Regions from separate parts of the Paenibacillus sp. F4 genome, predicted to be linked through region 1. Evidence: riboswitches for the same ligand, from Rfam matches in the RefSeq annotation. Region 1 holds a riboswitch; the other holds the start of a gene.

Region 1 (16,250 bases):
GAAAGGATCTATGTAACCTATTTGCACAAACCAAATAAGCACAGATGCAATGCGTGCCTGTAAATCCTGTTTATTATAACATTCCCTTGATTGATTTAACACCTGCCACCGTAACCTTTTGTCAAGGGAAAGATATGACATGTAAAATACTTAATAGGACCGCTTTACGTGTGACTTTCGTCACATAAAACCACATCAAAAAGGCCCTGACGGCACTTGACCGTCAAAGCCTGCTGGCTTTAAACTTCCTGTCCATGCTATAGCCTTTGCTTCCTCATGCAGCGGTATTCTTTTATCTATACTTCAAATTGTCCCATGCTCCCTGAAATTGCTGAAGCATTTCGTCCTTCGTTATAACTCCTGCAATATAGGCTTGCATACTACTGCTTAAATCCTGATTTAGCCCTTTCGGGAAGCGTTGAAAGTTCCAACTCCATATCTTGCCTTCCCTCACATGCCGAGATATTTCTGCACCTAGAGCACCGGTCGTCTCGTCACTGGACGTGATACTTTTGAAGGCAGGAACAAACTTAAATTCCTTGGTGATATAATGCTTGCCTGTTTCTGATGTGACCAACCAATTGAGGAATTCTTTTGCCTCCCGCTTCACAGGCGAATTTTTATTGACCACCCAGTTCGAGGCCACTCCCACCGCGAGTCTACCTCCTGTGGAGGGATCATTGTCTATAGGCGCAGGCAGAATACCCAAATTCAAGTTAGGATTAATTCCATCCATTTGCGGTTGCGTCCAGTTCCCCTGGTGCATCATAGCAGCCTTACCTGTCGAAAACAGTGTCACTTGTGTATTGTAGTCCGTCGTGAGCGGATTGCGGTTCCCATACTTTATAGTCAGGTCAAGCAACTTCACCCACTGATCGAACACGGGGTTACCGGGGATGCGAGCCGTTCCTTTGTTTAAATCCTCAACATAACTTTCCGGGTTCGGCTGTCTGGCAAACGGGATATTGATAAAATGGTTCCCCAGAACCCACCATTCCGCATACCCGTTAGCAAAAGGTATAATCCCTGCCGCTTTCAGTCGCTTGGCTGCTTCCTCCAGTTCATCTATCGTCTGAGGCAGTTTGGTTATGCCCGCTTTTTTAAACAAATCCTTGTTATAAACAAATCCAAATCCTTCTAGGTTCATAGGCTGTCCATAAATTTTACCGTTAACCGTCATCGGCTTACGAGCGAAATCGTCCAGATCTTTCACCCATGGCTGATCCGACAAATCCTCCAAGTACTCCAACCACGTATCGCGATCCTGGTAGCCCTCATTTGTAAAAATGTCCGGCTGATCGCCTGATGCGAATTTAGCCTTCAACGAAGCACCATAGTCCGTACCACCACCGACAGATTGGATATCCAGCTTGATGCCAGGGTGGGTCTTTTCATATTCAGCCTTCAGCTTGTTTAACGGTTCCGATATCTCTACTTTGAATTGATAAATGTGTATCGTTTTCGTCTCACTCTGTTGAGCCTTCGTATTTCCACAACCTGCAAGTGTACATGCGAGCAGCACCATCAAGGAGATGACAAGTAACGCTGTTTTTTTCATCGACTATCCCTCCCATCAGCCTTTGACCGCACCGGCTGCAATGCCAGAAACGATGTATTTTTGCATCACCAGAAAAAACACAACAATTGGCGTGATCCCCAACACCAGTGCTGGCAGCGCCAAGTCCCATTGCTTGGTGTACTGACCAAACAACATATAGGTTGCAATCGGAATGGTGCGAAGCTCAGGATCATTCAAAATGAGTGAAGGCAACAGATAGTCATTCCAGATCCATAAGGTATTCAAGATAAGCACGGTTACGAACATAGGCAGCAGCAGTGGACAAACGATGCGAAAGAACACCCCGTACCGGGATGAACCGTCCACCCTTGCCGCCTGCTCGATCTCAATAGGTACCGTTTTAATAAAGCCATGAAATAGAAAAACGGATAAAGGCGCTCCAAAACCCAGATAACATAAGATCAGTCCCGGTATACTGTTGTTCAAGCTCAATACGTTAGACACTTCCATAAGCGGCAACATAATCGATTGAAAGGGAACTACCATCGCAGCCACAAGCAAACCGAATAGGAACCGATTAAAACGAGTGTCATGCCGAACCATCTGGTAAGCAGCCATCGAGCTGATTAGCAGCAAAAGCGCATTACTGACGATCGTGACAATCAGTGAATTCCCCAGTGCTGTGGGAAAGTTTATTTTATTCCAGGCGTTAGCATAGTTTTCAAAACGGAAGGTTGTCGGCCACGAAGCGGAATGGGCCAAAATGTCGCCAAAGGATTTAACGGAGTTTACGAGCAAAAAATAAAACGGAACCAGAAAGATTAACCCGATCACAATTAGCAATATTTCAGCAGCCCATGTGCCCAAACGATAGTTTGACGTTTTTCCCATTACATTTCGACCTCCTTTTTCTTCGTGAGACGCACCTGAATGCTGGTAATGATTGCAACGACCACAAAGAAAATCATAGCTTTGGCAGTCCCCAATCCAAGTCGATTATTTGTAAACGCTTCATTATATATGTCCAACGCTACAGACTCTGTCGACTTGAAAGGTCCCCCCTTCGTGAGAGCCAAATTCAACTCAAATACTTTAAAGGACCAGGATATCGCCAAGAACAAGCAGACGGTCACCGCTGGCATAATAAGTGGCACTACGATATGACGCAAAATCTGTCTTCGGCTTGCACCGTCGATTTGGGCCGATTCAATAAGGGCATGCGGGACATTATTTAACGAGGATATGTAAATAACCATAAGATAACCTGCATATTGCCACACAAACACAATGACAGTTCCCCAAAAAGCAGTTGGCCCATCACCCAGCCACGGCAGTTTAAAAAAAGAAAGCCCTGTTGCCTCACCTACTGCAGAAAAGCCGCGTACAAATATAAATTGCCAGATAAAGCCGAGCAGCAAGCCGCCAATCATATTGGGCATAAAAAATACAGTTCGCAGTGCATTACGGGTACGCAACGGTTTGGTAAGTGCATAGGCTAGGAAAAAGCCAATCAGGTTTGTCAGAATGACACCACATACGGTAAACCGGACCGTAAACCAGAATGCATTACGGAAATCTGGATCATCCCTAAAAATATGAACGTAATTCCCTAGCCCGAGCCATCGAATATTTTCAGATACTCCATCCCAGTTCGTCATGGAATAATACAACCCCAGCAGGAACGGAATGACCATAATCAAGACGAAAAACAACGCCATCGGTCCTACAAATACGATTTGCTGCAATAATTGCGCGGATTTTCTTTGACTCAATGCAATCACTCCTTTGTCGTAGATCATGAAGAATAGCGCGCGCATAAACCCTTACTGTAATCGCTTATTACCCAAAAATGTAAGTTTCGAGTCGTTCGGAAGCAAAAAAAGACTGTTCTCCTCCGGCTTACGGAAGGAAAACAGCCTATAACATAAAGATTATGAATGTCGATGAATTAGTATTGAGTTCCTGGATAAATCGGGAACTTGTCTGTCAACTCGCCAACCGCTTGGCTTGCTTTGGACAATACAGTATCATCTTTCGGGTTTTTGAGGGTTTCGGCAATGATTTTACCGATTTTGACCATAGCCTCTTCATCCATACCACGAGATGTTGCAGCAGGTGTACCAATACGAATTCCGCTTGTTACGAATGGGCTGGTCGGGTCAAAAGGAATTGCGTTTTTATTGACCGTGATGCCCACGGAATCCAATACATGCTCCGCTTCTTTACCTGTGATATTCAAATTGCGCGTATCCAACAGCATCAGATGGTTATCCGTACCACCGGATACAATGTTAATCCCCTCAGCCAGCAGTGTTTCAGCCAGCACCTGTGCGTTGCGAACTACGTTTTGCGCATAGGTTTTGAACGATGGCTGGAGCGCTTCACCCAAAGCAACCGCTTTGGACGCGATCACATGCATCAGTGGCCCCCCTTGAGTACCAGGGAAAATAGCTTTATCAATCGCTTGCGCCCATGCTTTGCGAGTCAGAATCAGACCCCCACGCGGACCACGCAGCGTTTTGTGTGTCGTTGTTGTTACAAATTGGGCATGCGGAACTGGACTCGGGTGAATTCCCGCTGCCACGAGACCTGCGATATGTGCCATATCCACCATGAACAGAGCACCTACATCATTGGCAATGGAAGCAAAAGCTTCAAAATCTATAGTACGCGGATATGCACTCGCGCCAGCTACAATCAGACGAGGGCGGTGCTTAAAGGCTGCCTTGCGCACTTCATCGTAGTCGATGCGGAAGTTGTCTTCGCGTACACCGTAAGCAGCAAAGTTATACAACAAGCCGGAAGCGTTAACCGGACTTCCGTGTGTTAAATGGCCACCATGCGCCAGATTCATACCCAGTACAGTATCTCCAGGTTTGAGAGCTGCCAGATACACCGCCATGTTGGCTTGTGCTCCAGAGTGAGGCTGCACGTTAGCATGCTCGGCGCCGAACAGTTCTTTTGCGCGGTCACGTGCGATGTCTTCAACGATATCTACATGCTCACAGCCACCATAGTAGCGTTTATTTGGATAACCTTCAGCATATTTATTCGTCAGCACGGAGCCCATCGCTTCCATTACTGCTTCACTGACAATGTTCTCGGATGCGATTAGCTCGATATTGTGGCGTTGTCGTTTCAGTTCAAGTCCCATTGCTTCCATCACTGCTGGGTCACTTTTACGCAGGTGTTCCATCATGATTGATTACTCCCTCTCCATAGTCAATTGTTGGGTATACAAGCAAACGCCTGCTCCTCTGTTGGGTACCTCATCATCAATGCAAAAAAGATTAGTACAAACATGCCGCCATGCCAAATGCTAATCGCAGTTTCCACCGACTTCTTGCTCCAGACTATACACTGCCCGTTGTCCACCAATAAGTGGAGGACGGGTGAACGCCGCTGTCACACGTGCTTCGCCAATCCAGCGAAAACTTGGGCGAAATGGAACAGCAATGGGTCGCAGATGCATGCCAATCAGCGTTTCGCCGATATCTATCCCGGCATGAGCCTGCACGTTCGCCGCCAAACACGCGTCACTCATAGAACGATAGGCGACGGTGCCCATAGAGCCTCCTGCTGTACGAACAGGAACAGCTGCAACCTCCATCAGTCCCAGTCGCTCCAGCACAGCACGTTCAACGACCAGCGCTCGGTTCAAATGCTCACAGCATTGAAACGCCACATCAAAGCCATACTCCCTGCGAACGGACTCTACTCCAGACAACAGTTGCTGAGCCACATCGAGCGCTCCCGCCGTACCAATCCGACTTCCAGCCACTTCACTTGTGCTAGCGCCAATAACTAGCAGGCGGCCAGCCTTGAGACTGGCTGCTTCTGCGATTTCCCGCACGACAGAAGTGGTCTGTGCTTCCAGCGAAATCTCATGATCCAATTGTCCCACCATTGGAACCTCCTTTGGTTGAACAGCCTCTCAGAGACTAGGCACGGTCTCATGCCCCAAGTTCAACACACTCTCTCCTGATCACAATCTGACTATATTATAGCCGATGTTTCAGATTTCGAGCAGAAAAAATGGAAGAACCTTTAAAGGAATCAACTCTCAGCTAAAAATCTGGCATAACTTGTATATGAAAAAAAGAGCAGTCCACACCTATGTGGAATTGCTCTTTTGCCCAGGCGACCGGCCGTATATCCGATGCTCCATCGTGGTTAATCCCACTTTTGTCGCCAGTTACATCGGATTCTCATTTTTCCACCTTATCTTAACGGATTAACCGCCGAAAATCAACAGATTCCGTACAAAACAGATGAGTAATACCAATTTTATTCGGAAGAAGCCTTTAGCTTGTCCAGCAGCTTATGCAGCGCCGTACGGATTTCCGCAGCTGTGACATCGTAGTCCTCTCGCGAACCGCCAAACGGATCTGAAATATCAAAGCCCGGAATCCGTTGGTGTAATTCAATCATTCGTTCACGCTCTTGTGCCGATAGCTCTTGTCCGAGTGAAGCCATCAACTGCTGTGAAGCATATAAACCATCCAACTCCTGTACATCATTCAACACCGCATCCCGGTTCTCCACATATTCCTTAAGCGTAAATACTTTTCCCGCCGTTTGGGGAAAGCGCTGAATTACGTGCTGTTTATGTCCTTGCGTCAAGGTTAAGATCAGATGCGCCCACCCGGCAAGCCCGTCGCTCAAAGGGGTTGAAGTGATCTGATCGGATATACCGTGATCACGTAGAACCTCCTCTGCATGTCGGGATATCGGCGTGCCTTCCATCGCGGCTACTCCCGCAGAACGCACTTCCAGTTCTAGCCCATGCTCAGCAGCCAACTTACGTAGCATCCCTTCAGCCATTGGACTGCGACAGGTATTCCCTGTGCATACGAATAAGATATTCTTCAACGTTTTCACCCCCCGTATGTTAAAAATATATAAAAACAGAGGATTACTATAATCCTAATTCTTTAGTATAATCCTGCATTTATTTTACACTGTCTACGCTAAAATCAAAACATAAACATAAAGCCGAATGCCAACAAAATGGCACCACCCACCGCTTCTCCATAATCCCCCAGATTGCGGCTGACCTTGCGACCCAATAGCAGGCCCAACATCGCCATTGCTCCCCCGCAAAAACCAAACGCCAGAACGGACAGCACCAGATCACTCTGGAACATACCCAGTGACACTCCTACAGAAAATGAGTCAACGCTCACCCCAAGTGCAAACAGCAAAAGGCCTAAAGGCGAACGATGATCCAAAACCTGTACGCCGTCCCCTTTAAAGGAATTATACACCATATGCCCGCCCAAAAGGATGAGTAGACCCCCTGCGAAGTAGGCCGTCACATGACCTAATAAAGAACTCATATAATGGCCTGTGAACATTCCCAGCAATGGCATCAGAATGTGAAAAAAACCAATAACAGTACTGATGCGCAGCACGTCTCGCAGGCGTATCCCCTTCATGCCGATCCCTACACCCAGCGATAACGCATCCATTCCTAGCGCTACCGCCATGATTAGAATCGTTACAACCTGCCCGGCATGGGCAGAGGCTGCCAGCATACTCCATCCCTCCATTATCCGTCTGTTCTTGTACACGTTATGCGGACAAGGGGCAAATCAGTACAAGCATACACTGAAAGTACCCAATACCGAGACGAGGAGGGAGGAAAATTTAATATAAGAGGCTCTGATTCGACAGAAGCTACAAGCGGACGATTCGGTGACCTGCCGCTTTAAGCAGGCGGTTCATGACGGCGTCTCCCAATCCTTTCGGCGGACAGGATTCCGCCAAAATGTAGGTGACGCCGTCCTCGTCGCAGCGGCGCAGCACGCCGTACAGGCGCTGCGCTGCCTCATGGAGCGCGTCCAGCTTGCCTAGCGTGTAGACGCGTTCTCCGGCGTAGCCGGCGGCATGCTCGTCGAACGCGAGCACTGCCGTGCGCTCCCCGCGCGCGGAAGCCTCCGCCAGCGCGGCGCGAATCCAGCCCGTCACCTCAACGGACGACGGGCCTTGTACCACGCTCAAGCGGCCTCGCGGCGCGTAGTGCGTGTACTTCATGCCCGGCGAGCGCGGCGCGGGGCTGTCTGCGTCTTCCCCGGGCGTAACAGTCAACGCCGGGTCCAGCACGACGGCGCGAGCAACCGCAGCGAGCTGCTCAGCCGTCACGCCGCCGGGGCGCAGGATGGTGACGGTTCCGTCGTCACCCGCCTGCACCACCGTGGACTCCAGCCCCACCCCCGTGGGACCTCCGTCCAAAATGCCGCCGATGCGGCCCTCCAGATCCTCTCGCACATGCTGTGCAAGGGTGGGACTGGGTCTTCCCGACCGGTTGGCGCTTGGCGCAGCCAGTGGACAACCCGCTTCAGCGATCAAACGAAGCGCTATCGGATGATCCGGCATGCGCACACCGACTGTATCCAACCCGGCTGTCACACGTGATGACAGTGCCTGCGGCACTACTGGCAATACGAGAGTCAGCGGTCCCGGCCAGAACATATTCATCAGCGCTCGGGCCGTATCGTTTATTACTGCTACCAACCCCTCTAATTGATCAGCATCAGAAATATGTACAATGAGCGGGTTATCGGAGGGACGTCCTTTGGCAGCGAATACCGCCTCCACCGCTTTTGTACTACGAGCATCGGCCCCCAGGCCGTACACAGTCTCCGTAGGAAAAGCTACCGTCTCTCCAGCTTGGAGGAGTACGCCGGCCTCCTGTATGCCCTTTTCCGCCGCGAGCCGAGTCTGTTCAGCCCAAACTTCGTCAGAAACATCCCCGTCAATGTTGCTCACAGGAACCAAACATCTTACATCCCACCATTGGGTATGGGAAGACTTCAATGCCTGCTTCAGCTCGCAATTTTCCTGTTCGTCCAGCTTTTGCTCAGGTTTTTCCTTTTGCACAAAATCTCCGCGCAAGTCTTGCAATTGATTCGATTTATCGCTCATATCAGATCATCCCATATCTTATTGTCATATACAGGCCAGTGATTTTGCTTGATCCCATAAGGCTACTTTGAAAGATCAGTTTATTTGGCTCTGCCATGTGTATATCTATCGTAAGCTCCATTATAGCATATGGGGAAACTTATACTCCTCAACGTTTAGGCAAACAAGCCACTCACCCAGCTACACAGTCCCGCAAGTGCATCCCACAGAAAAAAACGTACTTCCGGCTCCTTGTCAGCGACATTCGTCCGACTTTCTCCGTGATCCGTTTTTGCTGATACAGTTTGTGCCGCTGCTTCCCCACTGCCTGCATCAATAAAGCACAGCGGAGGAAACAGCACGCACCACCAATTTTGACCTTTTCCTTGCCCCAGCGTAACTCGAAGCGCTTCATAATTCCCTGCCGGGTAGACCAGACCACCGTACATTTTCGTTGGGAAAGGTACGCTCGCCAGTTCCACCTGATGATCATATGCAATGCCGCGACGAGCCAGTTCTGTACCTACCAAACGGTCAATTTCAGGTAAATGAGCATCAATCAATGATCTAGCTTGATCTAAGCTTTGCGGGTTTTCCAGCTCACCTACCCATGCATTCATCTGCTGCACAATAGCGTCCCGTATTTCGCGTTTAACCAGCTGATCCTCCGGACGATCCGAGTTGGCCAAAATACGCAGTCGAATGGAGTCATGCGGAATCACATTCAGCTCTGTTGTAGCTACTCCTGATGCTAAGGTTCCTCTCGTTCCAGTGGTCATAGCAGCATCCGTCTTTTGACCTTCCCAAGACATCATTAATATCGAAATACAAAATAGTATCATTGCAGCTTGCTTGATCCAACTTCTCATCTTCGTCCCCCCAAACCCAAACTCTATCATGTCTATCAGTCTGTCCGGTTTGGGAGAGTCTAAACCTATGAATCTTGTAAAAGATTCAGGAACACTTTACAGATTTTCTTCAATACACCCTCAAATCATGCTACACCAAGCTTCTGACCCTCACCGAGGAATATGAAAAAGCCCAGATTTCACAATCTGGACTCTCTCGTTGCACCGTTTTAACTCACACAAATACCAATCAGTTTCAAGCCAAATCCACCTGCACTAGGCTTTTTTCGCCTTCGTCAAGCTTACTCTGGAAGGCTGCGGCAGATCGTCCTCCAGTTCTTGGCCGTGCACCTTAATACTCATAACCAAGCCGATACTAGCCATGTTAATAAGCAACGAGGTACCACCATAACTTATGAACGGGAGCGTAATCCCCGTAAGCGGCATAATGCCCAGAAACGCACCAATATTCTCAAAAATCTGGTACAGCAACATGGACACAATCCCGACAATAATATACGGTCCGGCGCGATCCCGGCATTCCAGCGAAATCAGGATCATTCGGTGAATCAAAATAAAATATAACAATAGCAGCACTGAAGAGCCTACAAAGCCAAATTCCTCCGCTACGACCACAAAAATAGAATCCGCGTACGTATAAGGAACACGCCCGGACTGTACCGAGGTTCCTTGCAAAAAGCCCTTGCCCATCATCCCGCCAGAGGCTATCGCCAGCTTGGCATTTTTGGTATGATAAGACGCCTTCGCGGTTGCCTCTTCCGGTACCAACCAAGGGTCCAAACGCTCAACCCAGTGACTACGGCCAATCCCCTTCATAAAGGAATCAATCTCATCGTGAAACGAAATATAAGCCTTGATCCCGCCGCCAACAGCGACTGCAAATACGATGAATCCGATTAACGCATGGGATGCCTTCACATTACCAATCCATAGCATACCAATGACGATGACAATGTAACCGAGCGCATTACCCAAGTCATTTTGTGCCATAACCATGGCAAACGGGACAAAGCTCACCAGAGCGACTGGAAGAACATCCTGAATAAAATACAGCTTGCTCTTGCGCTTTTTGATCAGCATATAAGTCAGAAAAATGATAAGGACCAGCTTGAATACTTCAGCAGGCTGAAGATTCAAGCCACCAATTTTCAAAAAGCCCTGAGAGTTGTTAACCGTCCCGCCAAAAAATCCGAGACCCAACAGGAATATTCCGCCCCCATATACGTACAGGGCTTTTTTAATGAATATCCGAAAATCGACTATCGCTAAACCCAAGATCGCCACAAAACCCAATATATAATACCCGATCATCTTTTGATAGTCATTGCCGTGCTCTGCCAAGTTCGTAGGGCCCCTACCTGCGCTGTATACCGTTATGATACTAATCGCCATGAGCAAAACCAGAATAAAGATAACCGGACCGTCAATTTTTTTCAATTTCTGAAGCATGATTTCCCCCTGAGCCGTTTCTCGGTCATACCCCTCTTATTCTAAAGGAAAGACTCGCAAAAAGAAAATGCAGCACTACTCCGAGACGCCTAGGACATGTCGTTCGATCCCAGCAAGGTCAGGAACGATTATAATGTTCTTCCAATGACCTGCCTGTTCCAACAGGCCAGCCACGTCTCTGGCCTGTCCCATCCCCAATTCAAACCCGATTAGCCGGGGCGGAGCCTGAAGGAGTCCGAGCTGCTCCAGCATTGCCCGATACGGGCCGAGCCCGTCAGGACCACCATCCAACGCCATCCGCGGCTCATGATCGCGTACCTCTGGCTGTAAGCCAGCGATGTCAGCAGCCGGGATGTACGGCGGGTTGGACACGAGAATGTCCACCGCCGTTCCCGCGAACGGCGCCAGTAGATCGCCCTCGCGGAATTCTACGGCTGCGCCGTTCGCAGCAGCGTTATGAGCCGCTACTTTTAACGCAGCGGCGGAAATATCCCCCGCCGCCACGCGCCAGCTCGGTCGCTCAGCCGCCAGCGTCACGGCAATCGCACCGCTGCCCGCGCCGATGTCGAGCGCCTGCAGAGCGCCGCTTGGCCACAGCCGATCGCCGTGCTGGAGTATCGCCTCGACGAGCAGTTCTGTCTCGGGGCGCGGAATCAGCACCGACGGCGAAACCGCGAACGGGCGGCCATAAAATTCCTGCCGTCCGATAATATACTGCGCCGGTTCACCCGCAGCTTTGCGGGCTATGATCCGTTCCCACGCCTCCTTGGCGGAGGAAGGGAACGGATCACCCAGTGCGGCGTAAAACGCCGTACCTTCCAACCCCAGCACATGCTCCAGCAGCAAACGGGCATTGTGCTGCGGCTCCAGAACGCCACAGCTTCCTAAAAAAGAAGAAGCCTCAACTAAGGCTTCTCTGACACTCATGTTCCGTTCCGGCGACATCCGATACACACAATCGCGTTCGTTCCCCAAAACTTAAACCTCTTGTTCCATCAAATCAGCCTGCTCTGCAATCGTGAGCGCCGATACGATTTCTTCGATCTCTCCGTTCATCACCTGGTCCAGCTTATGCATAGTTAGGCCAATACGATGATCCGTTACACGGCTTTGCGGGAAATTGTAGGTACGTATACGCTCACTGCGGTCTCCGGTACCTACTTTGCTCTTACGCTCGCCTGCATATTTGGCTTCCTCTTCCTGACGCAGCATATCCGAAATACGGGCACGCAAAACTTGCAGTGCCTTCTCCTTATTGGAGTTCTGGGATTTTCCGTCCTGACAGGTTGCCATAATACCTGTTGGCATATGCGTTACACGCACCGCCGACTTGGTCGTATTAACGGACTGCCCGCCCGCACCGCTGGAACAGAACGTATCCACGCGAATATCCTTGTCGGAGATTTCAATATCCACTTCTTCTGCTTCAGGCATAACGGATACTGTAGATGTCGACGTATGAATACGTCCACCTGATTCCGTCGTCGGAATCCGCTGTACGCGGTGTGCGCCGCTTTCGAATTTCATTTTGCTGTATGCACCACGGCCGTTAATCATGAAAATAACCTCTTTAAAGCCCCCGAGATCATTCATGTTCGCATCCATCAGCTCTACACGCCAGCCTTGGGTATCGGCATAACGAGTATACATCCGATACAAGTCAGCTGCGAACAGTGCCGCTTCGTCGCCACCTGCTGCACCACGAATCTCAATAATAACGTTCTTATCATCATTCGGGTCCTTCGGCAACAGCAAAATACGGATTTTTTCATCCAGCTCCCGCTTACGAACACTCAGTTCTTCAATCTCCATTTTGACCATTTCACGCATCTCGTCGTCCAGCTTTTCACCCTGCATGGTTTTTGCAGCTTCCAGCTCTTCAACAACATTTTTATATTCGGTATATGCTTCATAAGCAGGCTGTAAATCAGACTGTTCTTTGGAATAATCTCTAAGTTTTTTGCTATCGTTCGCTACATCCGGATCGCAGAGCAGTTCGCTCAGTTTATCGTAGCGGTCCGCCAATGATTGCAATCGGTCCAACAAGCGATTCACCTCTTCAGTTAAATTAATATGAAACCAGCTTCAATTTCACTGGCTACAGCTCTTTATTATACCAACTAATTCATGAATTAGCTACAAGAAATACTGACTAATTTAGGATTTTGCAAAAATCCACACAACAGCAATACAATAAAAAAGTCGCCGCCCTAATATAGGCAGCGACCACGTAATCTAGCACCTTTCAGAACACACATACATTAAGTCATCGTCTTTTATATATCCGAATCAGGTATTGTATTCTGGAAATTATATATTAAACATTAAAACGGAAATGCATAACGTCTCCGTCCTGCACTACATATTCCTTACCTTCCAGACGAAGCTGACCACGTTCCTTAGCCCCGTTCATCGAACCAGCAGCGACCAAATCGTTGTAGGATACAACCTCGGCACGAATAAATCCGCGTTCAAAATCCGTATGAATTACGCCCGCAGCACCCGGTGCTTTCGTTCCTTTGTGAATCGTCCAAGCGCGTACTTCCTGCACACCTGCTGTGAAATACGTATACAGGCCCAGCAAGCGATAAGCTGCTTTAATCAGACGGTTCAATCCAGATTCAGCTAATCCCAGCTCCTCGAGGAACATCGCTTTGTCTTCGCCTTCCAGTTCAGCGATTTCAGATTCTACCTTGGCGCTGATCGGCACCACTTCTGCATTTTCCGCCACGGCAAAATCGCGTACCTTTTGCACATATGGATTGCTGTCCGCTTCCGTTACGCCATCTTCGCTAACATTAGCTGCGTAGAGTACAGGCTTCATCGTAAGCAAATGAAGATCGCGTACAATCAACCGTTCTTCATCCGACAATTCTAAGCTACGCGCCGGTTTATCAGCATACAGCGATTCCTTGATCCGCTCCAACACTTCTACCTCTTGGGTGTACTGCTTGTTGCCACCCTTCATGTTTTTGCGGGAACGTTCAATACGCTTGTCTACACTTTCGATATCCGCCAGAATCAGTTCCAAATTAATGGTCTGAATGTCGCTGATCGGGTCAATTTTGCCGTCCACATGGGTAATGTTCTCATCTTCAAAGCAACGTACCACATGTACAATCGCATCCACTTCACGAATATGAGCCAGAAATTTGTTACCCAGACCCTCGCCCTTGCTCGCACCGCGCACAAGTCCTGCAATATCAACAAATTCAAATGCCGTTGGTACCGTTTTATTCGGCACAACCAGTTCGGTCAGCTTATCCAGCCGCTCGTCTGGTACTTCAACGACGCCTACATTGGGGTCAATCGTACAAAATGGATAGTTTGCGGATTCCGCACCCGCCTGCGTTATTGCGTTAAAAAGTGTTGATTTGCCCACGTTCGGCAAGCCCACAATCCCCGCTTTTAAAGCCATAATCAGAACAACTCCCGTTTATATAAAATATGCGTTATGCCATCCGTTAGTTTACCAACCCACATTATATATGAGAACCTATACACGCGGCAAGCATACGGTTATGAAATTCAGGATATTGCTATATCCCTATTTAGATTTCTTTGCTCATCTGGATATCCGTAATCCGATAGCCCGACTTGCGATATACATGCAAAGCTCGCTCATTATGCCCAAATACATGCAAACCGATGCGGACAGCTCCCAGCCTGCGAGCCTCCTGTTCCAAAGCCTCCATCGCCATCGTACCTAGACCCCTCCCCTGGTATGAATCGTATACAAGAATATCCAGTAGAAAAGCTTCTTTTCCTTGCACGCCGTCCGTAATATTGAACCAGATGTAGCCAACTTCCTCCTGACTCTGCCCCCCGGCATCGGAAAACATCAACATATACAGGTGAGCATGAGGTGTGTCTAGTCTCTGTGGCAGGTATCGAGCAAAACTTTCTGCCGCACGTTCTGGTGCTTCTTCTACCGTCCATGTACCTGCTTGGATTTTCTCATCCGCATAGTCGGCAAGCGAGCGTTGTTCAAATCGATCATATTGCTCTGCATTCATCGGAACCATTGTAATAAGTCCACTCATCCGTTTACCTTCTTTCTTAGTCGAGTCGTATCTTTGAGCCCTTCTATTCCATCTACCCCAATACCAAACATGACCGTGCGGAGTTCCAGTTCGACCTGCTCCAAACGTGCCTCCAGCGCTTCACTAGAGGCAACCGCAGAACCGAGCAAAGAACGCCCAAAGCCTGCCATGTCAGCCCCCAGAGCGAGCGCCTTAGCTGCATCGACACCGTCTCTCAGTCCACCGCTACCGATCAGAGCACCATGTGGCTGAGCAGCTCTAACTTCCACGATACAATCAGAGGTCGAATTGCCCCAATCCGCAAACGCCTCCGCCGCCGCGCGACGCACAGGATCAGGATTACGAAATTTCTCCACTTGGCTCCAGCTTGTCCCACCTGCGCCAGCGACATCAATAAAGGCAACACCCGTATCATACAGTCTCGATGCCGTCTCACCATCTATGCCCCAACCTACTTCCTTCACTCCTACAGGCACTGAAAGCTGACGACACAACTCCTCAATGCGCTTAAGCAGGCCGCTAAAATCCAAATTCCCTTCGGGTTGAAAAATCTCCTGCAATCCGTTCAAATGCAGCACCAACATATCTGCTCCGGCAATTTCCACTGCACGGCGACAATCGTCCACGCCAAATCCGTAGTTCAGCTGCACCGCACCCAGATTGGCAAGGATCGGGATACTGGGTGCCAGACGGCGAACCGCAAAGGTTGAAGCCAATTCTCCCCTTTCCACAGCAGCCCGTACCGAACCGACGCCCAATGCCCAGCCGCGTCTCTCCGCTGTCTCTGCTAATCGCTCATTAATCGCTCCTGTCTCGGCGCTGCCGCCTGTCATCGAGCTAATAAGCAGCGGTGTTCGTACAGCCTGCCCTAAAAAAGTAGTATCCAGACGAACCTCGTCAAAATGCAACTCCGGCAAAGCGCAGTGCTTAAAGGCATATCGCTCCAGCCCGCTGGTGATGCCTTGTCCGGCCACATCTTCTTGCAAACAAAGGCGGACGTGCTCAATCTTCCGTTCGCCTGTCCGCGCGGCAGGCAACAAAGAGCCGGATCTGTTAAAACCGTCAGATGCTCCTTTTCTATTCTCTGTACTACTCATCTATGTCCCACCTCATCCAAAGTAACTCTGTTTATTGCATCAAGTTCAAGAAGCACAAATAAGACCGTTCCCGAACACGGTAACCGATCTATTTATCGTCGCTTATATCAATATCGTAGCCCTTAAAGTGGCTATTTTAAGATACTTTCATTGTATCATGGATGGAAAAATATATACACGATCGTGAACATTTTTCCTTACCCATAGGCATGTTCAAAATTCGCAATAAACCAGTTATTTCGGAAACTCTACAGAAAAGCTGCTCCTAATGGAGCTGCCGCTTTTCTGCAAAATGCCTACTCGAAAGGACGATCCCTATCCCAGCAAGATAAAGGTCATTACAATCTCCTTCATCCCTTCATCGAAT
Region 2 (16,250 bases), on a different contig from region 1:
TATACCGCCGTCAGGGAAAATTCGTCCGTCTCCATCGCAGCTTGAATAAACCTTTCAGTTATCCAGTTGGTTCCAACAATACCAAAACGCATCACAGTATCCCATCCTTCCCGTGAGTCATTACAATTCATATGTACCTATTCTCGCATTCCAGCCTAATCTTGTCCACTATACCGTTAGTCATATCTCGTGCCTCAACATGTTCATTCGACAAAAAAAGACTGCGGTCTATCAGCTTAATTTATACTGATTGTACCACAGTCCTTATTATTTATTTGGGGTTATAACTCTACTTTTTTGATATTACTTTTCCTACTTCTTCCAAAATAGCATCCATGGAAGCAGGGTCATGTACATCATACTCATCAATGTTCAGACGCAGTACAGGACAGGCATCAAATTCGTTGATCCAATTGGAATATCTGCGATGCATTTGCTCCCAATAAGAACGCTCGGTCTGGATCTCCATCTCGCGACCACGCTCCTCAATCCGACTCAGTATGGAGGGCAAGCTGCCTTCCAAATAGATCAACACATCAGGGTGCGGGAAAAACGGTGTCATCACCATCGCCTCAAACAGGCTAGTATACGTTTCGTAATCGGTAGGGTTCATCGTTCCCTGATCGGCATGCATTTTCGCAAAAATGCCTGTGTCCTCATAAATAGAACGATCCTGTACAAAACCTCCACCAGACAAGAAAATATTCTTTTGTTCCTTGAAGCGTTCCGCGAGAAAATAAATTTGCAAATGAAAGCTCCATCTTTCGAAATCGTGATAAAATTTCTCCAGATAGGGATTATGATCAACCTGCTCCAAAGAGGTTTTAAAACCAAGACGTCCGGCCAAAGCACCCGTCAGCGTGGATTTACCTACACCCACTGTGCCCGCTACCGTAATCAGGGCATTCGCAGGAATGTTGTAATTATTCACTATATAAGCTCCTTTACATCGGAAACAATTTGTTTAAATTGTGCCTGATTTTCTACAAAATCAATTTCATTCCCGTTCACGGTCAATATACGAGGGGAAGGGGACTGTTCAGCGAGAAACTGCATGCCTTTATCATAATCTATGATCAATTGCTCCAGATAGGCGGGGTCCATCTCCTGTTCAAAAGAGCGTGCACGCTTGCGAATTCTCCCCAGCAAGGTATCCAAATCTGCTCTAATATAAATGATAATGTCCGGCTTAGGCATATCATCTGTGAGCAAATGATAGATTTGACGATATTTTTCGAGCTTGACACCCTTAAGCGTACGTTCGGCAAAAATCAAATTCTTGTAGATATGATAATCAGAAATAACGGGCTGAGCTTTCTCGATATATTGCAGACCAGTATCCTCCAGCTGCTTATACCGATTGCAGAGAAAGAACATTTCCAGCTGAAAACTCCACTCATCTATATTTTGATAAAATTTATCGAGAAATGGGTTCTCCTCGACAATCTCTTTGATTATCGGCAAATGTAGCTCGGTTGAAAGCATCGAAGCTAACGTCGTTTTACCTGCTCCGATTGGCCCTTCAACGGCTATAAATGGGGCTTGTTTCATGTGGTTCTGCTCCTCCTTGTACTCCAGTCCATCCTGTGGACAACTATCCTATTGTATCACAAGGTAGTACGCTAAAGGCATACCAAATCTATGGATAAAACAAAAAAAACAGAGCGCTACATTTTGCTTCATAGCGTCTCTGTTTCTCATTTAAACCAACCTTTTTCATTAAAACGGGTAATTGCCTCGATCCGGTTACTGACACCCAACTTATCGAGAATGACTGAAATATAATTGCGCACCGTCCCTGTCGTTAAATACAGTTCACCAGCAATCTCTTTTGTGTTCTTTCCGTCAGCAATGAGCGCCAAAACGGTTTTTTCACGCTCTGTTAGCGGGTTGACTTCGGCATAAGCATCATCGACCAGTTCCGGAGCATAGATACGCCGACCTGCCATAATACTTCGAATGGAGGAAGCCAGCTCTTCACTGGGACTGTCCTTGAGCAGATAACCGTGTGTCCCCGCCTTGATCGCTCGTTCAAAATACCCGGGGCGAGCAAACGTAGTTAAAATCAGCACCTTGCAGTTCAAGCCTTTGAGTTCCTCAGCCGCATCCAATCCGCTCTTGATCGGCATTTCGATGTCCATAATGCATATATCGGGCTGATGCAGCTTCACCAGCTCTAAAGCTTCTTCCCCGTTGCTAGCTTTTCCGACTACTTTCATGTCCTCTTCCAAGTCCAGCAGGGAGGCTAGAGCACCCAGTAGCATACGCTGGTCCTCCGCGATAACAATTCGAATCATGGCCCCACCTCCTCATTCGGCTTTTCAGTGATATTGGGCACTTTAATGACCAAGGTCGTTCCCTGATCTGAACGCAGCTCCATACACCCGTTCACGAATTCGAGCCTTTCCTTCATGCCTTGCAGGCCATTTCCCCGAAAGGCCCCATTTTCCCCCGTAGCGCCGACTCCATTATCCTGAATCCGAAGGGTTAATTCCTTACGAGACGGCTCAATGGTGATGGAACAAGCGGTGGCTCTACTGTGCTTAACCACATTTGTCACTGCTTCCTTCATACACATACTAAGTACATTTTCATTCATTAATGACGTATGTTCCAGCTTCGGGTCGCCCTCTAGAGTCAATTCAATGTGAGCAGCCTTTAAAATCTGCCGAATACGTAGCAGTTCATCCTCTAGTCGCATACCGCGCATTTGAGTAACCATTTCCCGCACCTCTTTTAACGCGCTTCTCGCTGTGAGACGAACATCGTTAATTTCGACATGAGCACGCTCCGGGTACTGATCCATCAGTTTGCCCGCCAAATCGCTCTTCAGCCCAATGAGTGACAGCTTCTGACCTAAGGTATCGTGCAGGTCGCGCGCAATTCTTTGCCGTTCCTCCAGCTTAATCAATTCCGATATTTTCTTATTGGCATCCTCTAATTGGACTTGGAGCCGATCGCTTTTGTTGCGATTAAAATTCGTAATCGGAAGGAGAATCACACCGATCAGATTGAGCAGGATAAAAGGAATCTGTTTAATAAAAACGGGATTCTGAGATACAAAACCGTAATTGATCAATCCAATCGTAATAACCATTAAAATGATATACAGCGTCGTAAATGCAGCCTTACTTTTAATATTACCGATCAGATAGGCGATAAATATGGAAAAATACATATAGCTAAACAGCAGTGTCATGGTAATCGATATGGCAATCTGTACACTGGTCCAAAAGTATATGAGCCAGCCTTTTGAGACAAAAGCCAGTACATAACAAGCAAAGAATACCAAAATAATAGCAGTACCCAGAATAATATGACTTGTAGATGACGAGCTAAAGTAGTAAAAGGGCAGGATATAAAAGACGACCCACACATAAGGGCTAAGCCCGGTATTTCTTTGGAAAATCTGATACCATTTTTGCATCCTGCCCACCCTCTTCTACTTCACATGACTTATATCCCTTATCTTATCATACCAAGTTTTGTACAACGTTATTTTCTTTCTGTGCTTACAACAGGTGTAGGGATGGGTTTCGTAACTGCAACACGTTTGCTGAGGAGCGGCTTCACTTGTTTAAAGGTCAAAAAGGTTTTCGTATTTTCATCCCAAAGTCGGAACTTCAACGATTGCAGACTGCTACTCACTGTGATCGTGGTCGCCTTTTGAAGTAACGGTGTCGCTTCATGCGCTTTCTCCAAATTATAATTTGGCACTTTGGGACTCAGGTGATGAACGTGATGAAATCCGATATTGCCCGTAATCCATTGCAATACTTTAGGAAGCTTGTAGTAAGAACTGCCTTCTACGGCTGCATTAATATAACTCCACTCTTCATCGTGCTCAAAATACGAATCCTCAAATTGATGTTGTACATAGAACAACCAGATTCCCAACATACCGGATACAAAAAAGATAGGTGCCTGTACGAGAAGGAAGGCCTGCCATCCAATAGCCCAGCACAACAGTGCATACAATGCAACGATGGATATATTCGTCACATGAGTGTTCATTTTTTCCTTGCGTTTGGCTGTCTTGATATTAAAGCGATAGGAAATCAAAAAAGTATAGATCGGACCTAGTCCGAACATAACCCAAGGATTTCGATATATGCGATAGGCCAACCGTGTCCATGTGGAAGCCTCTGTGTACTCTTCTACCGTAAGCACCCACATGTCACCTGTGCCTCTTTTATCCAGATTACTGCTGGTTGCATGGTGGATCGCGTGACTATTTTTCCATTGATGATAAGGACAGAGCGTAATAATACCTGTAATCGTTCCCACAATGTCATTCAGCTTGCGGCTTTTGAAGAAGGATTGATGACCACAATCATGAAAAATAATAAACGTCCGTACCACAAACCCCGATGCAACAATGGCAATGGGAAGCGTCAGCCAGTACGAAACCGACAGACTAAGATAAGCAGCATACCACAATAGGATCAGTGGCCCCAAGGTATTGATGAGTTGCAGAACGCTGGATTTTGTGTTTATTTTCTCATAGGGAGCCATATTTTTTTTCAATTGGGCTAATGGGAGTTGTGTCATACTCATTATGATCCTCCTTTAAAATGACGCCTATACCTTGATCCTGTTAGGCGTACATGTTGATCTAATCTCAGTATAAAGTAAAGCCTCTAGGCGCTGTAGTCATAAACGTCAGCTCGGGTATATGACATTTGTCATATAGACAAGTAACACAACCCGTTTTCCAAATGTTCGCGGGTTTCTTTTCTGATGATTATTTGTTAAAATATAAGCTATAATAACGCTGTATGTGACTGGCGAAGTCAGTGGAATGAACCACGAGGGAGCATACAAAAAAAGCGTACCGTTCGCCTGGGAGAAGTATTTGCAGAGGATTCGTCTGTCTTGACGACCTTGTGCAAATACTTTTTTTCGTTTTACAAGACCATGACACCCTGTTGATAAATCATGCGATAAATTCAGAGGAGGCTCGGACTATGGCTATTATCATGAAATCCAAAGAAGCAGCTGAGCAAGTATATGCAACGATCCGTTCACAGGTAGAAGAAATGAAGCAGCAAGGACACCGTCCCCATCTGGCGACCCTATTGGTAGAAGGTGATCCGGCATCTGCCTACTATGCCCGGACCAAGCAAAAAATAGCGGAGAAGCTGGGCATCTCATTTCATCTCCATACTTTTGATCGTCATGTTAGTGAAGCCGAGCTACTGCACCTGATCGGCAGTCTGAACGATGCATCCCATGTACATGGCATTATGCTGGAACTGCCGCTTCCCCAACATCTTTCTGCCTCCGTTATTAAACAATCCATCGCCCCCTACAAGGATATTGATGGGATTACACCTGATAACAAACTGGCTACCGTAACAGGTGACGCCGGACTATATCCCGCAACACCTCAAGCCTGTATCGAGCTGCTCAAGCATTACGGTCACACATTGGCAGGCAAAAATGTTACTCTCGTGGGCATCGGACAAACAGTGGGACTTCCCCTTTTCCACATGTTGCAAAGAGAAAATGCCACCGTTACCGCCTGTCATGCAGGTACACGCGATATTGCAGAGCATCTGAGCCATGCAGACATTGCCTTCGTCGCAGTCGGATGCCCTGATGTGATTACACAGGATATGGTTCATCCCGGTCTGATTTTGGTAGATGCGGGAATTAATGAGACGCTAGAGGGAAAAATAGTGGGGGATGCCGCTTTAGACGTTGGGGAAAAGGTCCATGCCATTTCTCCGGTTCCCGGCGGCGTTGGCACCTTGACGACTGCGATTTTGTACAAAAATCTGCTCAAAGCAATACATCTGCAACACTACTCCAGAGAGGTGGTCTACTCATGAGTGAACTGTCGTGGAACAATTCCATCGGGCATTTTCTGAAAGAGGCTGCAAGTGCAGCGCCTACCCCCGGCGGAGGAAGTGTATCCGCACTGGCTGCGGCACTAGGCGCGGCTATGACCTCCATGACCGCCAACCTTTCACAAGGAGAAAAATATGTGCACATCCATGAACAAATCACGGATGTCATTAGTAGCATGGAAAGATTGTCTACACATTGTGAGGAACTAATGGTCGCAGACATCCAATCCTTTGAACAGTACATGACCGCACTGCGCTTGCCCAAGGAAACAGACGAAGAAAAGCGCTATCGTACCCATTCCTTACAGACAGCGGTGATCGCTGCCATTGAGGTACCCATGCGCCTGCTGGAAGTATGCCGGGACGGATTGTCGCAAGCCTACAACATTGTGGAAATGTCCAATAAAAATGTGATTTCGGATCTTGGCATCGGCGCGATCCTGTTCGAAGCAGCAGCTCAATCTGCCCTGCTTACCGTCGACATTAACCTTGCTTCACTGAAAGACTTGGATGTCAAATACTCCTATGAGACCAAGACAGCCGCACTCATCCGTGAAATCGGACAAATCAAAGAACAAACCTTGTTGATGGTGCGCAGTCGAATAGCGAATTAGTCTGCTCATAACCGTGTTTAACCTGTTCGAACCAACATATTCTGCTTACTCGTTAAAAGAAATAGCCTCCAAATCCATCTCTAATCGTGGGTTTGGAGGTTATTTTATTGAAATTCATACATTCTGGAAAACTTTTCTATATGATCTACGTCTATGGATAGGGGGATATTCTCCAAACTATCATTTTTTATTTTATACACATTGATCAAGAAATGAGGAAAATCGTATGAAAAGACGGGCTCTATTACTCAGTATAATCACGTTATTACTGCTCAGTACAAGTGTATGGGCGGCCGGAGATAACTCCACATCCCATATTCGCTCCTATGATTCCGGGAGTCTGATTCAATCCGATGGAAGCTTGTGGCTGTGGGGTTATAATCAGTCCGTACCGACTCGTGTAGAGGGTAAGCCGGACGTTGAAAAAACATTTTCTAATATCATCAACGAGGGCGATCTGGTATTTACCTTACAAGACCACTCTGCTTGGTATGTGCCTAGAAATAATATTGCTGAATCCGTGAAATTCGTTCCTCTGGAAGGATTACAGAACCTCGCAGCTGTAAGTAGTTTGAGTGATCATGTTCTCGCTCTGAGCAGTGAAGGCAGCATATCTTCCGCTGATCGGCTCGACAATGGAAACATCTTTAGTCCTTTTCAAACCCTATCTGGCATCGACGAGGTTGCCAATATAGATAGTTACTATGAGGAAAGACCGGATTATGAGGAACGCTGGATATTTCTAAAGAAAGACGGCAGTGTATGGAAAAATACAAAAGCCTTGCAGGGCTTCGAACCTATTTCATCATTAAAGGATATTACGTCAATCGCTAAAAACATAGCCTTAAAAAAAGATGGCACCGTGTGGACGTGGCCCAAAGAATTTGATAAAAATGCAACTCCGTCCGAAACTCTATCCGTATCGCAAATTCAAGCCTTATCGGATATCAAGACAATCAAGGCCAATAGGTATTCCAATCTCGCGATTGATCAGCAAGGTCGGCTATGGTTCTGGGGTGCTACAGTTACAGGTTACTCAGATAATACAACCTATCACAATGAAAATACCCCTGTACTATTATCAGGAGTAAAGGATGTTAAAGACGCCTTTTTCGCCGAACGCTCCATACTCGCCCTCACCACAGCTGGGAATGTATATGTTGCGTCTCTAGATGGTGAAAAGTTACCATCCAATGCCCCCTTTACATTACTTGCTAAAAATATTCAAAGCATCAAAGCAGGTCCACGGCACGTAATCATGCAAAAAGCAGATGGGGCCCTATGGGGCTGGGGTGTCAACAAACACGCGCAGCTCGGTATAGGAGACTATGAGTTTCTGTATAGTTCACCAGTTCCTGTACAAAAACCGATTCTTGTCCATCTCAATGGTTCGCCTGTCTCTCTGAGTAATGGTGTCATTACCCGCAACGGGCAAGCGTTTATTCCCCTTCGTTCTGTTTTTGACAAACTGGGGGCTGAGATCGCTTATGATTTCAACAGCAAAATAGCGAAAATGAATCAGTCTAAGACAGAAGATCATCCTGTCTCTCTAGAAGTAAATTTCAAAACCAGCCAAACAAAAGTGAACGGTAAAGCCGTAAAACTCACCAATCCGCCCTTCATGGTGAATGGAATTGGTTATCTTCCACTAAGACTACTCAGCGAAATGCTGGGGGCCAAGGTAGATTGGATACAAAAAGAAGATACTATTGAAATTACGACGAAATAGTAAATAAAAACCAGTCCAAACATGATTCATGTTGGACTGGTTTTTTATAGATAACCCCTACATATCTGCTAATAAGTCAGGCAGAACTTTATAATTTCTAGCAAGCCAGTTCATTTCTTTAGCAAATCGGATAGGCACAGAATGTTCATCTATGTTGGCGTTGATCCACCAAACACTTTCCATATACCACAGCCATTGTAATGATCTTGTTAAACACCCCCCTACCATCGTATGCTCTTCCCTGTACCCCGCCATAAATGCTGAAACAAGGGGAAGTTTTAACTGCTTATCCCAGGCAAAAGACATGACTGCTCGGGCAATATCCAACTGTGGATAGTCATAATCTAGTCGGTCAAAATCCAGAATTGCACTTAGCTTATCATCGTTGAATAGAACATTGTCCGCCCAAAGGTCACGATGGGCCCAACCGGGTGGAGGTGCATCCATCATCTCGATGTGTATCATTTCTGTTGCTTTTCGCTGGGTTTCGATATCAGGCAAAAGCTCTTTTTTATCGGCTTCCTCCGCTTGTTTCCATACTGAATCCCAATGGGCTAGACGTTCCTTACGGCTGGAAAGCACAAGCTTCGGGGTACTTTTGCTCCTGATTGTCCCGTCGTTTAACCAGTGGTGCATTTTTCCGGTTGCCTTGCCTAGTTCATATAATTGGTAAACATTAGCTTCCCCTGGTGAGACCAACGTCCCTGGACAAAATCCCATCACTAGGAAGCGCTCTCTCCGCTCAGATTCCATAAAGACTTGCCCTTCATGATTAAATAACTGTGGACACGCCAGACCAAGCCCATGCAATCTTTCTTGTTGATAAAACGCTCTCAAAAGATCATCAAAATTATAATCCTTATATCTTTGTTTATTATATTGTTTCAATAAATAAGTCCCATTGTTCGTGGTGATTTTCCATTTTAGATTTAACCACCCTCGTTGGATGGGAACAGATTCAATTATATTTAAACCGAAAAATCGATGAAATGCTTCCATTAGGTCAGCCTGAATGATTTCATTTGTCGAGGATGTTTCCACTAGACTCACTCCTTGCTAATCTGCGCATGATTACTCACTTGAATAAGATAGAATCACATATTAGTCTATTTTACTTCATATTGTCATTTATTTGTTATTCAGTTATTCAGTAATTCAACAAAAAAGCACCTCACCCCGGTCAGCTGTCCGTGTAGTGAAATGCTTATCCATGTGAATCTCACACCTATTGTTTAGCTTTATTCTCTTTTTCTCTTTCGACCAGCATATCTACGATCATATCAATTTGTCCGGTAATAGCGATTGGATCATAGCGATAATACGTATCAAAATCGTTAAAGAACACTTTATTGTTCTTCACCGCTGGAAGATTCCCCCACACAGCGGACGACTTTAGTTGCTTGAGCGCGTCACCCTTTTTCTCGGGGTCATACGTAGTCAGGAACATATAATCTGCGTCATACTGTGGCAATACCTCCATCGAAAGCTGCACCGTTTGTTCCTTGGAGTTCACTGTTTTCTTTGGCATGTTCAGTTTAAGCGCATTGTATACAGCTTGGCCGCCGCGACCCGCATTGTCGCCAAAGATCCAAAGTGCGTGCTTGTCCGTCAGCTCATACAAACCGAAAGTTGCCTTTTCGTCAATCACACCTTTAAGACGTGCGCGACCTTCAGCGGCCTTTTTATCAAATGCAGCAATAAATTGCTCAGCCTTCTCCTTTTCCCCGGTGATATCGCCGAACAGCTTGACCGTGTCATAGATATTAGTCGTCGTGCCGTACGGAATGTACAGGGTAGGTGCGATTTTAGACAAAGCCTCATAATTCGTATCCTTCATAACCACGATCAGATCAGGTTTGAGTTCCAGCGTCTTTTCCAAATTGGTCGGATCACCCACCTCTTTGGTTCTTTTTTCCTTCAGCAAATCGGTCAGAAAAGGATTTTGAAACGCAGTCGGCTCTACACCCACCACGTTAGCACCTACGGACAGCAGTTCTCCGCCGTAAAAATCCGTTACAATACGCTGGGGCTTAGCAGGAATTTGAATATCCCCCTTAACCGTTTTAAAGCTTCTAGTCTCTCCAGTAGTAGCCGACTCTTGCTTATCTCCTGAAGATGAAGCCGGATTACTTCCATTATTATTTCCGCCGCAAGCGCTGATGAGTACAGACAATACAAGTAACATAGCTGTCATCATAAAATACGATTTTCTTTTCAACTGATTAACCCCCTATATATTGTGAAGATGATCTTCCCGATACGCATGATAATGATTATCAATATCGTAAGAAATATATCAAGCGTCGTCCTTGCTGTCAACTGAAAAACGAACTTTGTACATCCCTCCTTAATAAATCAAAAGACCTGCCAAAATGATGGTCAGGTCTTTTTCGTGGAGCCGTCTTCAAAAACCTACACATTGGGGCTAGGCTGCTGAAGGCTGCTTTCTGGTGATCGCTGTTTTGTCTTATATTCTTCTCCCCAATCCTTCATCAAGTTAATAATCGGGATGAGCGTTTTTCCGAATTCGGTGAGAGAGTATTCGACCTTAGGAGGAACCTGTTGGTAGACTTCACGGTGAACGACTCCGTCCTCTTCCAGCTCACGCAATTGGAGTGTCAGCATACGCTGAGTAATTCCCGGACAGATCCGCCGAAAATCACTAAATCGCTTAGTCCCATACATGAGATGATATAAAATAATCCCTTTCCATTTGCCCCCAATCACGTCCAGCGTGAACTCAACTGGACACGCCTGATCATTTCCAGCGGTACATTCCCCAAAGCCGCCTTTCCGATTACGCATAGGCTTTTCTCCTCCTTAGTATCATTTTATATACTACAGCACATTAATGTGCGTACTTCAAAAACGGTCATGTATATTCTAATATTAAGCATGTCACTTGGTAAGCGTCAATTTTAATCAACATCCATAAGGAGTGGAATAACGATGGAAACCTTAGCTACTACTAAAGATCAAATCTTATCTGCATACGAGTTCAGACATGCAACGAAGGAATTTGATAGTCATAAGAAAATTAGCGATTCCGATTTTGATTTTATTCTTGAAACCGGTCGTTTATCTCCAAGCTCGTTTGGCTTTGAACCCTGGAAATTTGTTGTCGTTCAGAGTAAAGCTATGCGTGAGAAGCTGCTGCCTTACTCTTGGGGGGCACAAAAACAACTGCCAACAGCCAGCCATTTTGTACTCATCCTCTCTAGACTTCCTGAAGATATGGTAGCCTCCTCCGATTATATCAAGAGTATGATGGAGAACGTGCAGCAATTACCTGCTGAAGTGATGCAAGGCAAAGAGAAAGTATATGACACCTTCCTAAAATCAGATTTTGCGCTGGAGGAAAATAAAAGAGCCTTGTTCGAATGGGGTTGCCGGCAAACCTACATCGCACTGGGCAACATGATGACTGCCGCAGCTCAAATCGGCATTGATTCCTGTCCTATCGAAGGTTTTAATAAACAGGAAATCGAACGCATCCTCTCCGAAGAAGGCATTATGGATGCCGAGCATTTCGGTATTTCCTGTATGGTGGCATTTGGATACCGCCTGAACGAGCCGCGTGGCAAAACCCGGCGATCTGTAGATCAGGTTATTGAATGGGTGTAAAACCTTTACTCTAAAACAAAGAGGCGTCCCACAGCCATTTCTATGGCTATGGGCGCCCCTTTTTCATAAAACCTCAAGTCTTAAAAAAAATCTGTCATTCAAAATCCTTACTGATAATTCACTTCTTCTGCAAAGTAAATCTCCTTCAAACGATCCTTTACGCGCTGAATTTCATCTGCTGTTAACGGAGCTGTAGGATGCAGCTTAAAGTTCCTTCCAGTGACATAGCTTACATCCGTGTTCCTATCCAGATTGTATGCCATCTTCGGAACCGGACTTCGGGTATAGTCAGTAAAGTCAATAATGGACCATGCCGCATCTCCATCCTCCTTGGATAAAATAATCCGCTGTGAGGCGTTTTCAGTCCACAAGTAACGCAGATTGGCTGGTGAATTATTGGAGTCCATAACTGCCTTAAAGCCTGAGCCTCTAAACATGAGCGAAAACTCCGTATGATCATTACTCAATCCAGCTACCGATTCATAAATCTGTTTCAGCCCGTCCACGCCCACAATCTCAACCTCACGGTCAACAGGGAAGTGATTCACAAAGTTCTCCCATATTTGAGACATGTTATGGTTTTTGGCAAGCCAGTTGACATCCAAAATAACGGACATGTAGTTTACTGTATTCAAACGTTGATACGGGTTATCTAAATACTGCTGCGCTATATACAGTTGTGGTGCCGCATCCGTTTCGGTCACATATGGATCGCCCGGATGGAGAGTCCAGCGTGAGGAATCTTTGGTATAACGTGATCCAATCGGATCAATCGTAATCGAGTTCATAAATACGATACCGCTATTATTTGTAAGCCCCTGTGCCGGAACAATCGGATTATCCTTATGGGACCAGTAAGGCATCAAAGGTGAACCCTCACCATACATGTTGTTCACATTATACTGTGTAGCCGACCACCCCATCGCTGAGGTGATCTTAAAATGATCCTTCAGCCATTGGGCCTGCTCAGGATTCACCGTAAAGCCGGTCAATGATTTAGGCAGATACTTCCGATATTGGTCTGTATCCATGCTTTCAAACACCGAAGGTGATCCCAACGAACCAGATTGGTGCAGCTCATTGAGTGCATTATAACGATACATATACAACCACTCGTTCATCTGTGCTTCCCATTCAGGGAGACCAAACAGATTATTCGGATATCCATCCAAAATCCCGACTTCATCGCCATACTGATCCACATATTCCAAAACCTTTTTAAGCTGCGGACGATTTGATTCCACAAAAATAAATCTATTTTCCATGGCCCACGTCACTTTTACGTTGGGACCAAAGTGATCCATCAGCAATTGACGTGACTGCTCAATTTGCTCTATCGTGGTCGTACTGCCCGCATCTTTTCCCTGCAGCATCATGGAGATAGCAAAATATTGCTTTTTGCGTGCTCCTGGTACTACAGTTAACTCGGCATCGGATATGAAGTGAATTCCCTGAGAGGGTGACTCAACCTCAATCTTGAATGGAATGACAGAGTTCAATGCAGGTATCAGATGCAGATTGGCAATATGTCCATCCTCGTCAAATATCCCTCTGGAATCCTCAATCCGAAGCTTCAAGTCTGACGGCAATAGACCGGACGGTATGACCTCTCCCTTTGCATTTTGAAACACATAGGGCATGCTCCAGGCATCAGGGTCTAGAGTCGCGGCCTGTGAGATGGAATACGTCGCCAAGTATACGGACCTGATTACACTCGGTTCCTCTACCGGAGGAGTCTTCCCTTTCACGATCAGCTTGGTCTGTGCTTTAAGCACCTGATGGGGTTTAGCAATGATGACTTCCATCTCTACAGGAATGTAACCATCAGCAGCAGGTATATTTTCGGAATGCGCAATTTTCCCATGTTCATCAAATACACCTAATGCATCACTAAATGTGTAAGTAACACTTGTGACGCTTACAGCGGGAATGCTTACCAAGTGCCCTTTATTGTAGAGATCAAAGGATAGCTGATACGAAGGATACGTTTCCGGTTGATTGACCAACTCGGGCGCCTTGATTATGACCTCATCCACTAGAAAATCCGAAGAATGATCCGATGGTTCTGGCGGAGTCACTGGTGGTGTCACTGGTGGTGTCACTGGTGGTTTGGGACCAGGATCTGGTCGTACAACTGGCGGTTCCGGGTTCGGCTCTGTAGGTGTTACCGGAGATACCGGTGGATCGGGCCTTGGACTGTGGCTTTTAGGCTCTTCGATTTCCGGATTCGCACGCTGGTGACTAATTTCTGGCGCCAGGTCGACCACGATCTTCTTCGATTCCGGTGGACTGGCTGGCTGATTCAACGTTGCAGCTCCACTTCCTAATGACTCCAGCAAACGCTCGGCACGTTCTCTCAGACCGTCACCACCTAGCCATATCCGATATGCCACCAGTGTAGCATCCTGCCGTCTCACAGACTCTTTGGGATGGAAATAATGATTCATGTCCCCCTCGATCAGCTCCAAACGTTCCATCAGCCATACGCTCGTTTGTGCATAGTCTGATACATCAGACTGATCCACAAAACTGGATTTATCGGAAGCACGAGTATCTTCAGTGACACCGAAATACCTGGCATACCACACTGCCATATCCTGACGAGTCATATTGTGTTTTGCACCGAATAACTGATCACTAATTCCTTTGGTAATGTTCTCTGCTTGCAAGGTCTGCACATAGGGTAGAGCCCATGGTGACACATCACTAAAAGGAGCAACGCTTTTGTTAACCGAAGTTCGCTTTAACGTTTTAGCGAAAATACTCGCCCACTCCTGTCGCGAAATAAAATGTACAGGTCGAAAACTTCCATCCTGATAACCCGTAACATACCCTTGAGCAGCCATGGCTTCAATTGCATCAGCTGCGTAGGAATGTTCAATATCGTTAAAGGCCCTGTTTGCAAAAACAGGCACAGTATGTATACAGAACAACCAAACAGCCAGTATAGCAGCGATGTACTGCCTAATTTGTTTTAACTTTTTTTCACATTTCATATTATTTTGGATTCTTGCACCTCCTTTACAATATAGCATCAGGTTACTTGCACCTGGACTTCTGTGTAAATTTTGAAAATTAATTCTTTTGTTTTCAAACGGATTTCATTTCAATTAACACCAAACTGTATATACTTGAATTATCGGAATAATATCCCTAGGATTGAATAAAGACAGCAAAAAAAGTAATTATAGATTACGGTTCTATCCGTAAAATTGTCATTATTTTAAAGGCATATATCCCGATCTTTTAAAATGGTTTTCATTGGGAATTAACATTTACAGCATTTTTTCAATATTTAATTTCCTAATGCAAGCATCACAATAAAAAAGATAACATCATGTATAAAGCACCATACACAATGTTATCTCTTCTTTTGTTTTTATTGGCTATCTCCATCAGCTGTTGATTCTTTGTTGCCAGCACCCTTAAAAACATAATAATAACCTTCTGAAATCCCATCTTGCGGATAAGCTGTAGGATCTTCGCTGGTTACTTGACCTACAAGCTCCCGATTGTTAAATGTGTGAGGACCTTCCTCTATTAGCGCCTCAGCAGACATCCCACTGATAAGTCTTACGGTACTGGACCAGAATGTAACTAAATATATATCGTTAGCATTAAATTGAAAGCGTCCTTCACTGGGTGTCCCCTCATAAAACAGCTCAGACAAAGTAGCCGCTTCTGAACCTCTCATAAAAATTTGAATATCACTAGTTCCATTCCATCTATGAGGAATTCCGCCTCTAGGATTTATATACTCTACAACCTCAGGCTCTTGATCGCGAAGAAAATCAGTAACTGTAAATTTGTACACATCATCCGTTATACTCTCGGTTACGACTCCAGTTGTTTTCCCCGTTTTATAGCCGCTGAAATCTCCATACACATTTGGGGTTTGGCTTAAAGCTGCAAAAAACCTTTCCTGATCCATATATTCGACTCTTCCAGGTACTGCAGTCAATCTATATGTCTTGACCTCAGTGCCCTTGTACTTATCCCAAGTATATTCTGTAGCTGCATAAGATACTCCACTGTTCCAGCTCACAGATGCCACCATGAGAATACCTATCATCAATAATAACGGCCATTTTTTCAACACCATACCCTCAACCTCTTTCTCCAAGTACACTCAAATCATTATTAGCATTATAGCTTTTCAATAATTCTATTAACAGTTAAATATTAGAAGAAGATAAATTCAAACATAGACACTTGGACATGGAAGGTATGAGTACATCTTCGCATTCTCTCTTGTAGCTTAGTCTGCAGTATTGCTCACAGTAGCATCATACTGGCCTGTCTCGTATTGTCCAAATTGGTGGACTATATAGTCAAAACCGTTGTTGCTCCGGTTGCAGATTCACCTTCACTTTGCTTCTTGAAGTCACCGCATGCGCTCTTTACCTATTAGCGCCTCACTTTAATATTTGC

The links. Region 1 has a riboswitch for ZMP and ZTP ahead of C1T21_RS04620 (TIGR01440 family protein). Riboswitches for the same ligand answer to the same signal wherever they lie in the genome.
Region 2: another riboswitch for ZMP and ZTP. It lies ahead of C1T21_RS22450 (bifunctional 5,10-methylenetetrahydrofolate dehydrogenase/5,10-methenyltetrahydrofolate cyclohydrolase); the one in region 1 lies ahead of C1T21_RS04620 (TIGR01440 family protein).

The regions. Positions count from the first base shown of each region.
Region 1 is NZ_POVS01000006.1:442,282-458,531, reverse strand. Features, by position in the region: gene C1T21_RS04640 (ABC transporter substrate-binding protein) at 293-1,558, opposite strand; gene C1T21_RS04635 (carbohydrate ABC transporter permease) at 1,574-2,410, opposite strand; gene C1T21_RS04630 (carbohydrate ABC transporter permease) at 2,410-3,318, opposite strand; gene C1T21_RS04625 (serine hydroxymethyltransferase) at 3,468-4,718, opposite strand; gene C1T21_RS04620 (TIGR01440 family protein) at 4,839-5,426, opposite strand; ZMP/ZTP riboswitch at 5,647-5,728, opposite strand; gene C1T21_RS04615 (low molecular weight protein arginine phosphatase) at 5,807-6,391, opposite strand; gene C1T21_RS04610 (manganese efflux pump MntP) at 6,496-7,056, opposite strand; gene C1T21_RS04605 (L-threonylcarbamoyladenylate synthase) at 7,199-8,446, opposite strand; gene spoIIR (stage II sporulation protein R) at 8,602-9,294, opposite strand; gene C1T21_RS04595 (FtsW/RodA/SpoVE family cell cycle protein) at 9,550-10,743, opposite strand; gene prmC (peptide chain release factor N(5)-glutamine methyltransferase) at 10,819-11,718, opposite strand; gene prfA (peptide chain release factor 1) at 11,722-12,789, opposite strand; gene ychF (redox-regulated ATPase YchF) at 13,061-14,161, opposite strand; gene C1T21_RS04575 (GNAT family N-acetyltransferase) at 14,295-14,786, opposite strand; gene fni (type 2 isopentenyl-diphosphate Delta-isomerase) at 14,783-15,883, opposite strand; gene C1T21_RS04565 (DMT family transporter) at 16,234-16,250, opposite strand, start outside.
Region 2 is NZ_POVS01000019.1:108,572-124,821, forward strand. Features, by position in the region: gene C1T21_RS22420 (Gfo/Idh/MocA family protein) at 1-92, opposite strand, end outside; gene C1T21_RS22425 (deoxynucleoside kinase) at 290-931, opposite strand; gene C1T21_RS22430 (deoxynucleoside kinase) at 931-1,551, opposite strand; gene C1T21_RS22435 (response regulator transcription factor) at 1,698-2,297, opposite strand; gene C1T21_RS22440 (sensor histidine kinase) at 2,294-3,427, opposite strand; gene desA (Delta(5) desaturase DesA) at 3,496-4,557, opposite strand; ZMP/ZTP riboswitch at 4,771-4,855, shown strand; gene C1T21_RS22450 (bifunctional 5,10-methylenetetrahydrofolate dehydrogenase/5,10-methenyltetrahydrofolate cyclohydrolase) at 4,968-5,834, shown strand; gene C1T21_RS22455 (cyclodeaminase/cyclohydrolase family protein) at 5,831-6,466, shown strand; gene C1T21_RS22460 (stalk domain-containing protein) at 6,693-8,195, shown strand; gene C1T21_RS22465 (phosphotransferase) at 8,253-9,236, opposite strand; gene C1T21_RS22470 (ABC transporter substrate-binding protein) at 9,421-10,413, opposite strand; gene C1T21_RS22475 (winged helix-turn-helix transcriptional regulator) at 10,608-11,000, opposite strand; gene C1T21_RS22480 (NAD(P)H-dependent oxidoreductase) at 11,145-11,819, shown strand; gene C1T21_RS22485 (S-layer homology domain-containing protein) at 11,927-14,815, opposite strand; gene C1T21_RS22490 (hypothetical protein) at 15,199-15,921, opposite strand.